DNA from 2 places in the Streptomyces sp. NPDC004667 genome. Region 2 is predicted to be linked to the other one. Evidence: riboswitches for the same ligand, from Rfam matches in the RefSeq annotation. Region 2 holds a riboswitch; the other holds the start of a gene.
The links. A riboswitch is a leader RNA that binds a small molecule or an ion and turns the genes downstream of it on or off. The one in region 2 is predicted to bind S-adenosylmethionine.

Region 1: linked by a shared signal. The riboswitch ahead of ABZW32_RS16110 (aminotransferase class V-fold PLP-dependent enzyme) and the one ahead of thrC (threonine synthase) in region 2 are both predicted to bind S-adenosylmethionine.

What each region holds. Positions count from the first base shown of each region.
Region 1 is NZ_JBEXKC010000024.1:36,715-40,918, forward strand. Features, by position in the region: gene ABZW32_RS16105 (ferredoxin) at 1-490, opposite strand, end outside; gene ABZW32_RS16110 (aminotransferase class V-fold PLP-dependent enzyme) at 519-1,904, opposite strand; SAM riboswitch class IV at 2,138-2,254, opposite strand; gene trpD (anthranilate phosphoribosyltransferase) at 2,423-3,487, opposite strand; gene ABZW32_RS16120 (cytochrome bc complex cytochrome b subunit) at 3,653-4,204, opposite strand, start outside.
Region 2 is NZ_JBEXKC010000010.1:65,266-69,469, forward strand. Features, by position in the region: gene ABZW32_RS08115 (cold-shock protein) at 187-396, opposite strand; gene ABZW32_RS08120 (MoaD/ThiS family protein) at 781-1,056, opposite strand; gene thrC (threonine synthase) at 1,091-2,380, opposite strand; SAM riboswitch class I at 2,398-2,555, opposite strand; gene ABZW32_RS08130 (glucosyl-3-phosphoglycerate synthase) at 2,751-3,701, shown strand; gene ABZW32_RS08135 (trehalose-6-phosphate synthase) at 3,764-4,204, shown strand, end outside.

The DNA.
Region 1 (4,204 bases), on a different contig from region 2:
CCCCGTCGATGTGCGCCACGTACGCGCGGGCCCCGGCGTCGTTGCCCCCGAGTGCCCGCGCCGACTCCGCGCCGGCCCCCCACCCCTGGGCCGCGGCCCACTCCCGGACCCGGCCCCGCTCGCGCCACCAGTCCCGGACCAGCTCCGGGGTCCAGCGCAGGTCGCCGTCGCCCCCGTACCCCTGGAACGGCTCGCAGTCGGCGGCGCAGATGAAGGCGTGTGCCTCCGCCGTGTCACGGGGCTGGCGGTAAAGGAACTCGGAGCCGTACCGGTCCTCGTACATCACGAGATCGGGCGCGCACTGCCTCCCCGTGAGGCAGGTGTCCGTGTTGGCCGCGTACAGCGGTCCGGGGACGCTACGCCAATCCCGCTGCTCCCATCCGTCGGGGGCCGGCAGGGACCAGTCCCGGTGGACGAGGTCGCCGGCCCACAGGGGCAAGGGCTCGCCGACTGCGGCGCGCAGGGCTGGTACGGGGTCCCAGTACGTCATGCCCGACAGCCTGTCAGACGGTGCCGGCTCAGACGGCCGGAACGCAGCGGCCCTCTTCCGTGCGGTACTGCCACTTGGCGCCGTCCGCGACCAGTTCGCCGACGGCCCGGACGAACCGCTCGACGTGCTCGTCGGGGGTGCCCGCGCCGAAGGAGACCCGGATCGCGTTGAGCGAGCGCTCGCCCGGTGCGGCCTCCGGGGCCCCGCACTCGCCCGGCTCCTGCGGCTCGCTGCCGAGGAGGGTGCGGACCAGCGGGTGGGCGCAGAAGAGGCCGTCGCGCACGCCGATCCCGTACTCCGCCGACAGCGCGGCGGCGAAGTGGGAGCTGTTCCAGCCGTCCACCACGAAGGAGATGACGCCGACGCGCGGGGCGTCGTCCCCGAAGAGGGAGAGCACGCGCACGGCGGGGACGTCCGCCAGTCCCTCGCGGACCTTGGCGATGAGGTGGTTCTCGCGGGCGACCAGGTTCTCGAACCCGGCCTCCTTCAGGGCGCGGCAGGCCGAGGCGATGGAGTAGACGCCGATGACGTTCGGGGAGCCTGCCTCGTGGCGGGCGGCGGTGGTGTGCCATTCGACGTCGACGCCGCCGTCCTCGCGGCGGGCCACCTTGCGGGAGGCGCCGCCGCCGGCCAGGTACGGCTCGGCCTCCTGGAGCCAGTCGGCGCGGCCGGCGAGGACGCCCGAGCCGAAGGGGGCGTAGAGCTTGTGGCCGGAGAAGGCGACCCAGTCCACGTCCAGCTCCCGGACGGACACGGGGTGGTGCGGTGCCAGCTGGGCGGCGTCCAGGACGATCCGCGCTCCGTGGACGTGCGCGGCGGCGGCCAGTTCCTTGACGGGCCACAGCTCACCGGTGACGTTGGAGGCGCCGGTGACGCAGACCAGGGCCGGGCCGTAGGGCTCGCGGTCGGCCAGTGCCCGCTCCAGGGTGGCGACGGCCTGGGCCGGGGTGCGCGGGGCGTTGAGGTAGGTGACCCGGGCGTTCGTCCACGGCAGCAGCGAGGCGTGGTGCTCGGTCTCGAAGACGAAGACCTGGCAGTCGGCCGGGAGGGCGGCGGCGAGCAGGTTCAGGGAGTCGGTGGTCGACCGGGTGAAGACCACCTGGTCGCCGGGGCGGCAGTCCAGGAACTCCGCGACGGTGACGCGGCTCTGCTCGAACAGGTCGGTGGAGAGCTGCGAGAGGTACCCGGCCCCGCGGTGGACGCTGCCGTAGTACGGGGCGTACGCGGCCACGTCGTCCCAGACCCGCTGGAGCGCGGGGGCGCTGGCCGCGTAGTCGAGGGCGGCGTAGGTGACCTCGCCACCGGTGACGAGCGGGACGGTGACGTCGCGGCCGAGCACCGGCAGCGGCTGGGCACAGGCGGGGTCGACGGCGACATCGGTGGCGGTGGCGGCGGAGTTCAGGAATGCGGACATGGCGGTGTCTCCCGGCAGGCAGGGCTGAATGGCTTCGGTGTGCCCGTACGCGGGTACGGCGGGGCGCGACGGCGCCGGCCGGACACAGGGGTACGGGAAGGACCTCGGAAGGACGTGGGGGTACGCCCGAGCGACCCTGATCCGAGGGGGTGAAGAAGGGGCGGAGTCGCCCTATCGCATTCGCTTGCTCACGGAAAAAGCTCCTCGAAGACCCAGGACCCCTGGTATCGAGGGATCCGCGCTTGCCGTAGACCTCACTGCCTACGACCTGGTCATCACCCGGGGCACCCCGCCACGGAAGGAGGGTTGCCGGACAGCAAGCCGGGGCCTAAACGCTGTCACTCGTGACCTGGTCAGCATCCTGCCACAAGATCCTCCATGCGCAAGACCCCGGTCCACATCGTGGACCGGGGTCTCCTTCCGAACGCCGCGCTCGCACCGCTCGGCCGCTGGCGGCCTCCCGGGCTTCGCCCGGCTGCGCCGGCCTCCGGCCGCCGGGGGTGCCGTGCAGGGGGCGGCTACGCGTTGCTGGCGGCCGCCCAGCGCTCCAGGGCCGCGCGGGCCGCGCCCGAGTCGATGGACTCGGCCGCCCGCGCGATGCCGGCCGACAGCTGCTCCTCCAGGGACCCGCTGCCCGGGTCCAGCGCCACCAGGGCCGCCGCCGAGTTCAGCAGGACGGCCTCGCGCACGGGGCCCGTCTCGCCGGCCAGCAGCCGGCGGGCGACGTCCGCGTTGTAGGAGGGGTCCTCGCCGCGGAGGGCGGAGACGTCCACGATGGGGATCCCGATGTCACGCGGGTCGAACGCATGCTCGGTGACCGCGCCGTCGCGGACCCACCACACCCGGGAGGTGGCCGTCGTGGTGAGTTCGTCCATGCCGTCGTCGCCCCGGAAGACCAGTGCCGAGGAGCCTCGCTCCGCGAGCACCCCGGCCACGATGGGGGCGACCCGGGCGTCGGCCACGCCCGTGGCCTGTGCGCGGACCTTCGCCGGGTTGGTCAGCGGGCCGAGGAAGTTGAAGGTGGTGCGGATGCCCAGCTCCTTGCGGGCCGCCGCCACGTGCCGCAGCGCGGGGTGGAACTTCACCGCGAAGCAGAAGGTGATGCCCGCCTCCTCGGCGACCTCCACCACCCGGGCCGGGGCGAGGTTCAGGTTGACGCCGAGCTTCTCCAGCACGTCCGAGGAGCCGCTCGCGGAGGACGCCGCCCGGTTGCCGTGCTTGACCACCTTCGCGCCGGTTCCGGCCACCACGAGGGCCGACATCGTGGAGATGTTGACGGTCTTGGCGCCGTCCCCGCCCGTGCCGACGATGTCCACCGTCCGGCCCGGGACCTCGATCAGATTGGCGTGATCGTACATGGCACGCACCATGCCGTTGATCTCCGCGACGGTCTCCCCCTTGGCCCGCAGGGCCACCATGAAACCGGCGATCTGCGCGTCCGTGGCCTCGCCCCGCATGATCCGGTCCATCGCCCAGGCGGTGTCGTCCGCACCGAGGTCCTGGCCGGTCAGGAGGGCGTCGAGGAGGCCCGGCCAGCCACGGGCCGCCACGCTGTCGCCGCCTGCCGGGGTCACAACGTTCATGGTCCGCTCCTGCTGCTCGGAAAAGTTCCACGTCGAATGGGGAAGGATCTCAGCCTATCCAGCCCCGGAGACGGCGAAGAGCCCCGTCCAGACACTGGACGGGGCTCTCACCGTGGCGACACCAGGATTGGCCGAAACCGATCCCTCAAGCTGTCATACCGGAGATCAGTGGTGGCCGTGGCCGCTCTGGATCTCCTTGTACTCCTCCGCCGTGGGCTTCGGAATCTGGGTGTTCTCCCCGTAGAAGCCCTTGCTGAGCTTCGCGCGGAGCTTCTCGCCGGCCTTCACCTTGCGCTCGACGCCGTTCTCGTCGACCGTCGGGCCGATCTCGATCGGCTCGTACTGCGTGTGCGAGGTGAGGGTGTGCAGCTTGCCCTGCGGGAGCGGCTCGTGGATCTCGACGAACTCACCGTGCGGCAGGCGCTTGATGATGCCGGTCTCGCGACCGTGCAGCACCTTGTCGTGGTCCCGGCGCTGGAGGCCGAGGCAGATCCGCTTGGTGATCACGAAGGCGATGACCGGGCCCACGAAGAAGCCGATCCGCGCGAACCACGTGATCGAGTTGATCGACAGGTGGAAGTACTGCGCGAACATGTCGTTGCCACCGGCGATCAGCAGGATCACGTACCAGGTGAGCCAGGCGACGCCGAAGGCCGTACGGGTCGGGACGTTGCGCGGGCGGTCCAGGATGTGGTGCTCGTTGTTGTCCTTGGTGAC
Region 2 (4,204 bases):
CACTCTCACCTGGAGAGTGCTAACGCCAATGATTAGCACTCGACCCCCGCGAGTGCAAGCGGCTTCGGGCAACGCCGGGCGGCTTCCGGCCGGGCGCAAGGGGCGACGCACGAGGGGCCCGCATCCCGTGTCCGGGATGTGGGCCCCTCGTACGTCTGTCGCGTCGGTGGTCGATCGCGCTCGGTATCAGCCGGCAGCAGCGAGCTTGACCATGTCCGCCTGCGGACCCTTCTGGCCCTGCGAGATCTCGAACTCGACCCGCTGACCCTCTTCAAGGGTGCGGTACCCGTCCATCTGGATGGCGCTGTAGTGGACGAACACATCCGCACCACCGTCGACCGCGATGAAGCCGTAGCCCTTCTCCGCGTTGAACCACTTGACGGTGCCCTGAGCCATGCCTAACTCCCCTATTACTGGCCCTTGCGCGGTACCGCACTTCGCGGTCCCGGGTCAGAACTTGCGCCGGAACGCCTCGACCGGGGCTGAATGTATCCGCACCGCTGCTGTCTGCAACAGGTCAATCCGACGAGAATTCTGGACACGCGGAAACATAGAAATAGAGTGAAAATTTGGCATATGGCAGGGCAACTCGGGCCAGACAAGCTTCGCCAAAGCCCCATAGGGCGCACGCATGTTGACTCAATGTCAACCCTCACGGGGCCCGCTCATATGCGGCGGGCAAGAGCACCGGAGGGGACTTCCCCAACTCTACCGCGCCCAATCAAGCAGAATTGCCCCCTCCACTTATTAGCGGAGGGGGCAATTCTACTTTTCGGGGTCTCAGCCGCCCGCGACGGCCGGAATGATCGAGACGCCGGCGCCGTCCGGCGTCGCCGCCTGCAGGCCGCCCTCGAAGCGCACGTCGTCGTCGTTGACGTAGACGTTCACGAAGCGGCGCAGCTTGCCCTGGTCGTCCAGGACGCGCGCGGCGATGCCCGGGTGGTTCTGCTCCAGGGACTGGATGACCTCGGCCAGGGTCGAGCCCTCGGCCGGGACCTCGGCGACGCCGCCGGTGTAGGTGCGCAGGATGGTGGGGATGCGGACGTTGACGCTCATGGCGCTACCGCCTTTCCGGGAGTCGTGGGAAGGGTCAGGCCAGGCCGGCGGCGCGGAACGCGTCCAGGCTCGGGCGGATGGTGGCGGTCTGGCCGCTGTCCGCGGCCACCGCCTCCAGGGTCTTGAGGCCGTCACCGGTGTTCAGGATCACGGTGGTCAGCGCCGGGTCGAGCTGCCCGTTCTCGATCAGCTTCTTCGTCACGCCGACGGTCACGCCGCCCGCGGTCTCGGCGAAGATGCCCTCGGTCTGCGCCAGGATCTTGATCGCCTCGACGACCTGGGTGTCGTTGACGTCCTCGACGTAGCCGCCGGTGCGACGGGCGATGTCCAGGACGTACGGGCCGTCCGCCGGGTTGCCGATGGCCAGCGACTTGGCGATGGTGTCCGGCTTCTGCGGGCGGACCACGTCGTGGCCGGCCTTGAAGGCGGTGGAGACCGGGGAGCAGCCCTCGGCCTGGGCGCCGAAGATCTTGTACGGCTTGTCCTCCACCAGGCCGAGCTTGATCAGCTCCTGCAGACCCTTGTCGATCTTCGTCAGCTGGGAGCCGGACGCGATCGGGATGACGATCTGGTCGGGCAGCTGCCAGCCGAGCTGCTCGCAGATCTCGTACGCCAGGGTCTTGGAGCCCTCGCCGTAGTACGGGCGGAGGTTGACGTTGACGAAGCCCCAGCCCTCGCCCAGCGGGTCGCCGATGAGTTCGGAGCAGAAGCGGTTGACGTCGTCGTAGTTGCCCTCGATGCCGACGAGGTCGCCACCGTAGACACCGGCCATGACGACCTTGCCCTGCTCCAGGTCGTGCGGGATGAACACGCAGGAGCGGAAGCCGGCACGGGCGGCCGCGGCGCCGACGGCGCCGGCCAGGTTGCCGGTGGAGGAGCAGGACAGGGTGGTGAAGCCGAAGGCGCGGGCCGCCTCGACGGCGATGGCCACGACGCGGTCCTTGAAGGAGTGCGTCGGGTTGCCGGAGTCGTCCTTGACGTACAGCTTGCCGGTGACGCCCAGCTCCTTGGCCAGGTTCCGCGCGTCCACGAGCTTGGTGAAGCCGGGGTTCAGGCTGGGCTTGGAGGCCACGTCCGCGGGAACGGGCAGCAGCGGGGCGTAGCGCCAGATGTTGTTCGGGCCGGCCTCGATCGCGGCGCGCAGGGCCTCGGGGTCGCCGAGCGGCAGCTCGTAGGCGACTTCCAGCGGACCGAAACACTCGACGCACGCGAAGATCGGGCCGAGTTCGAAGCGGGTGCCGCACTCGCGACAGGAGAGGCCGGTGGCGGGTCCGAGATCGACGGAACCGGGGGCGGTGGAGGTGGTGACGGTCTGTGCAGCCATGACGGCGAGGCCCTTTCTCCTCATCTTCCCCATGGCGCACTTCGCCATGAGACGGAATTGGCACCTTCCCTAGCCGGGGACCTCGCGGCGTGCGTGTCGAAACGCATCGCGAGAACCGACTGGAGGGTTGCCGGGGCTTCAACGGGCCGTGTCCCTCTGCCCCTCTGGATGAGCGGTATGGCACCGGCACACGCGCTCTGTGGCGCGCCGGTGCGTTTGTGCGCGGGGACCCCGGCATGCCGTGGTCCTTCGCGTTGTTCAAGACTGTAACCGAAGGCCAGGGCGGTTGAGACAGCCGTCCGAACCGCGAGATGGATCACAAATCGGCCGATATCTCCGAGGGCCGCCGAGGAACCAGGGAGTGCTGAGGGTGCTGGATGAGGTGGAGCGCTGGCTGGCAGACCGCTCCTGGTCCGCCGCCGACCGACCGCTCGACCAGCTGCTCGACCGGAAACGGGCGGCCGGGACGACGGTCAGCGTGGTGCTGCCCGCGCTCGACGAGGAGGCCACGGTCGGGGAGATCGTCCGGGTGATCCGGCGCGATCTGATCGACGGCCTGCCGGTCCCCCTGGTCGACGAGCTGGTGGTGGTCGACTCCGGCTCCACCGACCGTACGGCGCAGGTGGCGGCCGCGGCCGGCGCCCGGGTCGTGCACCGGGACGCGATCCTGCCGCGGATCCCCGCGCTGCCCGGCAAGGGCGAGGTGCTGTGGCGTTCGCTGCTCGCCACCACCGGTGACGTGGTCTGCTTCGTCGACGCCGACCTGCGGGACTTCTCGGCGTCCTTCGTCTCCGGGATCGTCGGCCCGCTGCTGACCGATCCGCAGGTGCAGTTCGTCAAGGCCATGTACGACCGCCCGCTCGCGGACGCCCCCGGCCAGGGCGGCCGGGTGACCGAGCTGGTCGCGCGCCCCCTCCTGAACCTGCACTGGCCGCAGCTGGCCGGCTTCGTGCAGCCGCTCGGCGGGGAGTACGCCGTACGGCGCTCCCTGCTGGAGCGGCTCCCCTTCCCCGTCGGCTACGGCGTGGAGCTGGGCCTGCTGGTGGACGCGCTGCACACGGTCGGGCTGGACGCGCTGGCCCAGGTGGACGTCGGGGTGCGGCTGCACCGGCACCAGGACGGGCGGGCGCTGGGCCGGATGGCCGCCGCGATCTACCGCACCGCGCAGGTCCGGCTCTCGCGCGCGCACCTCGTACGGCCGGAGCTGACCCAGTTCGAGCGGGGGCCGGACGGGTTCGTTCCGCGCACCTACGCGGTGGACACCGAGGAGCGGCCGCCGATGGCGGAGATCAAGGAGTACGCGGGCCGCCGCGTGGCTTGACGGCCGCCGGAGCGGCGCCGCACACGAGTTTGAGCCGGGGCGGGCCGGGCTAGGTTCGCCCCATGGCTTCTCAGGTACTCGTCGCCGCGAACCGCGGCCCGCTCTCGTACGCCCTCTCCGACGACGGCACGCTCAGCGCCCGGCGCGGCGGGGGCGGGCTCGTCTCCGGCCTGTCGGCGGCCCTCGCGAAGCAGCCGGAGGCCCTCTGGATCTGCGCGGCCCTCTCCGACGCCGACCGGGAGGCGGTGCGCCGGGGCACCTCCGAGCCGGGGGTGCGGATGCTGGACATCGACCCGGCCGTGTACGACGGCGCGTACAACGGCATCGCCAACTCGGTGCTCTGGTTCACCCACCACCACCTCTACGACGTCCCGCGCGAGCCGGTCTTCGACGCGGCGTTCCGCCGGCACTGGGAGGCGTACGTCGCCTACAACCGGGCCTTCGCCGAGGCGCTGGCCGAGGAGGCCGCCGACGGCGCCCGCGTCCTGGTGCAGGACTACCAC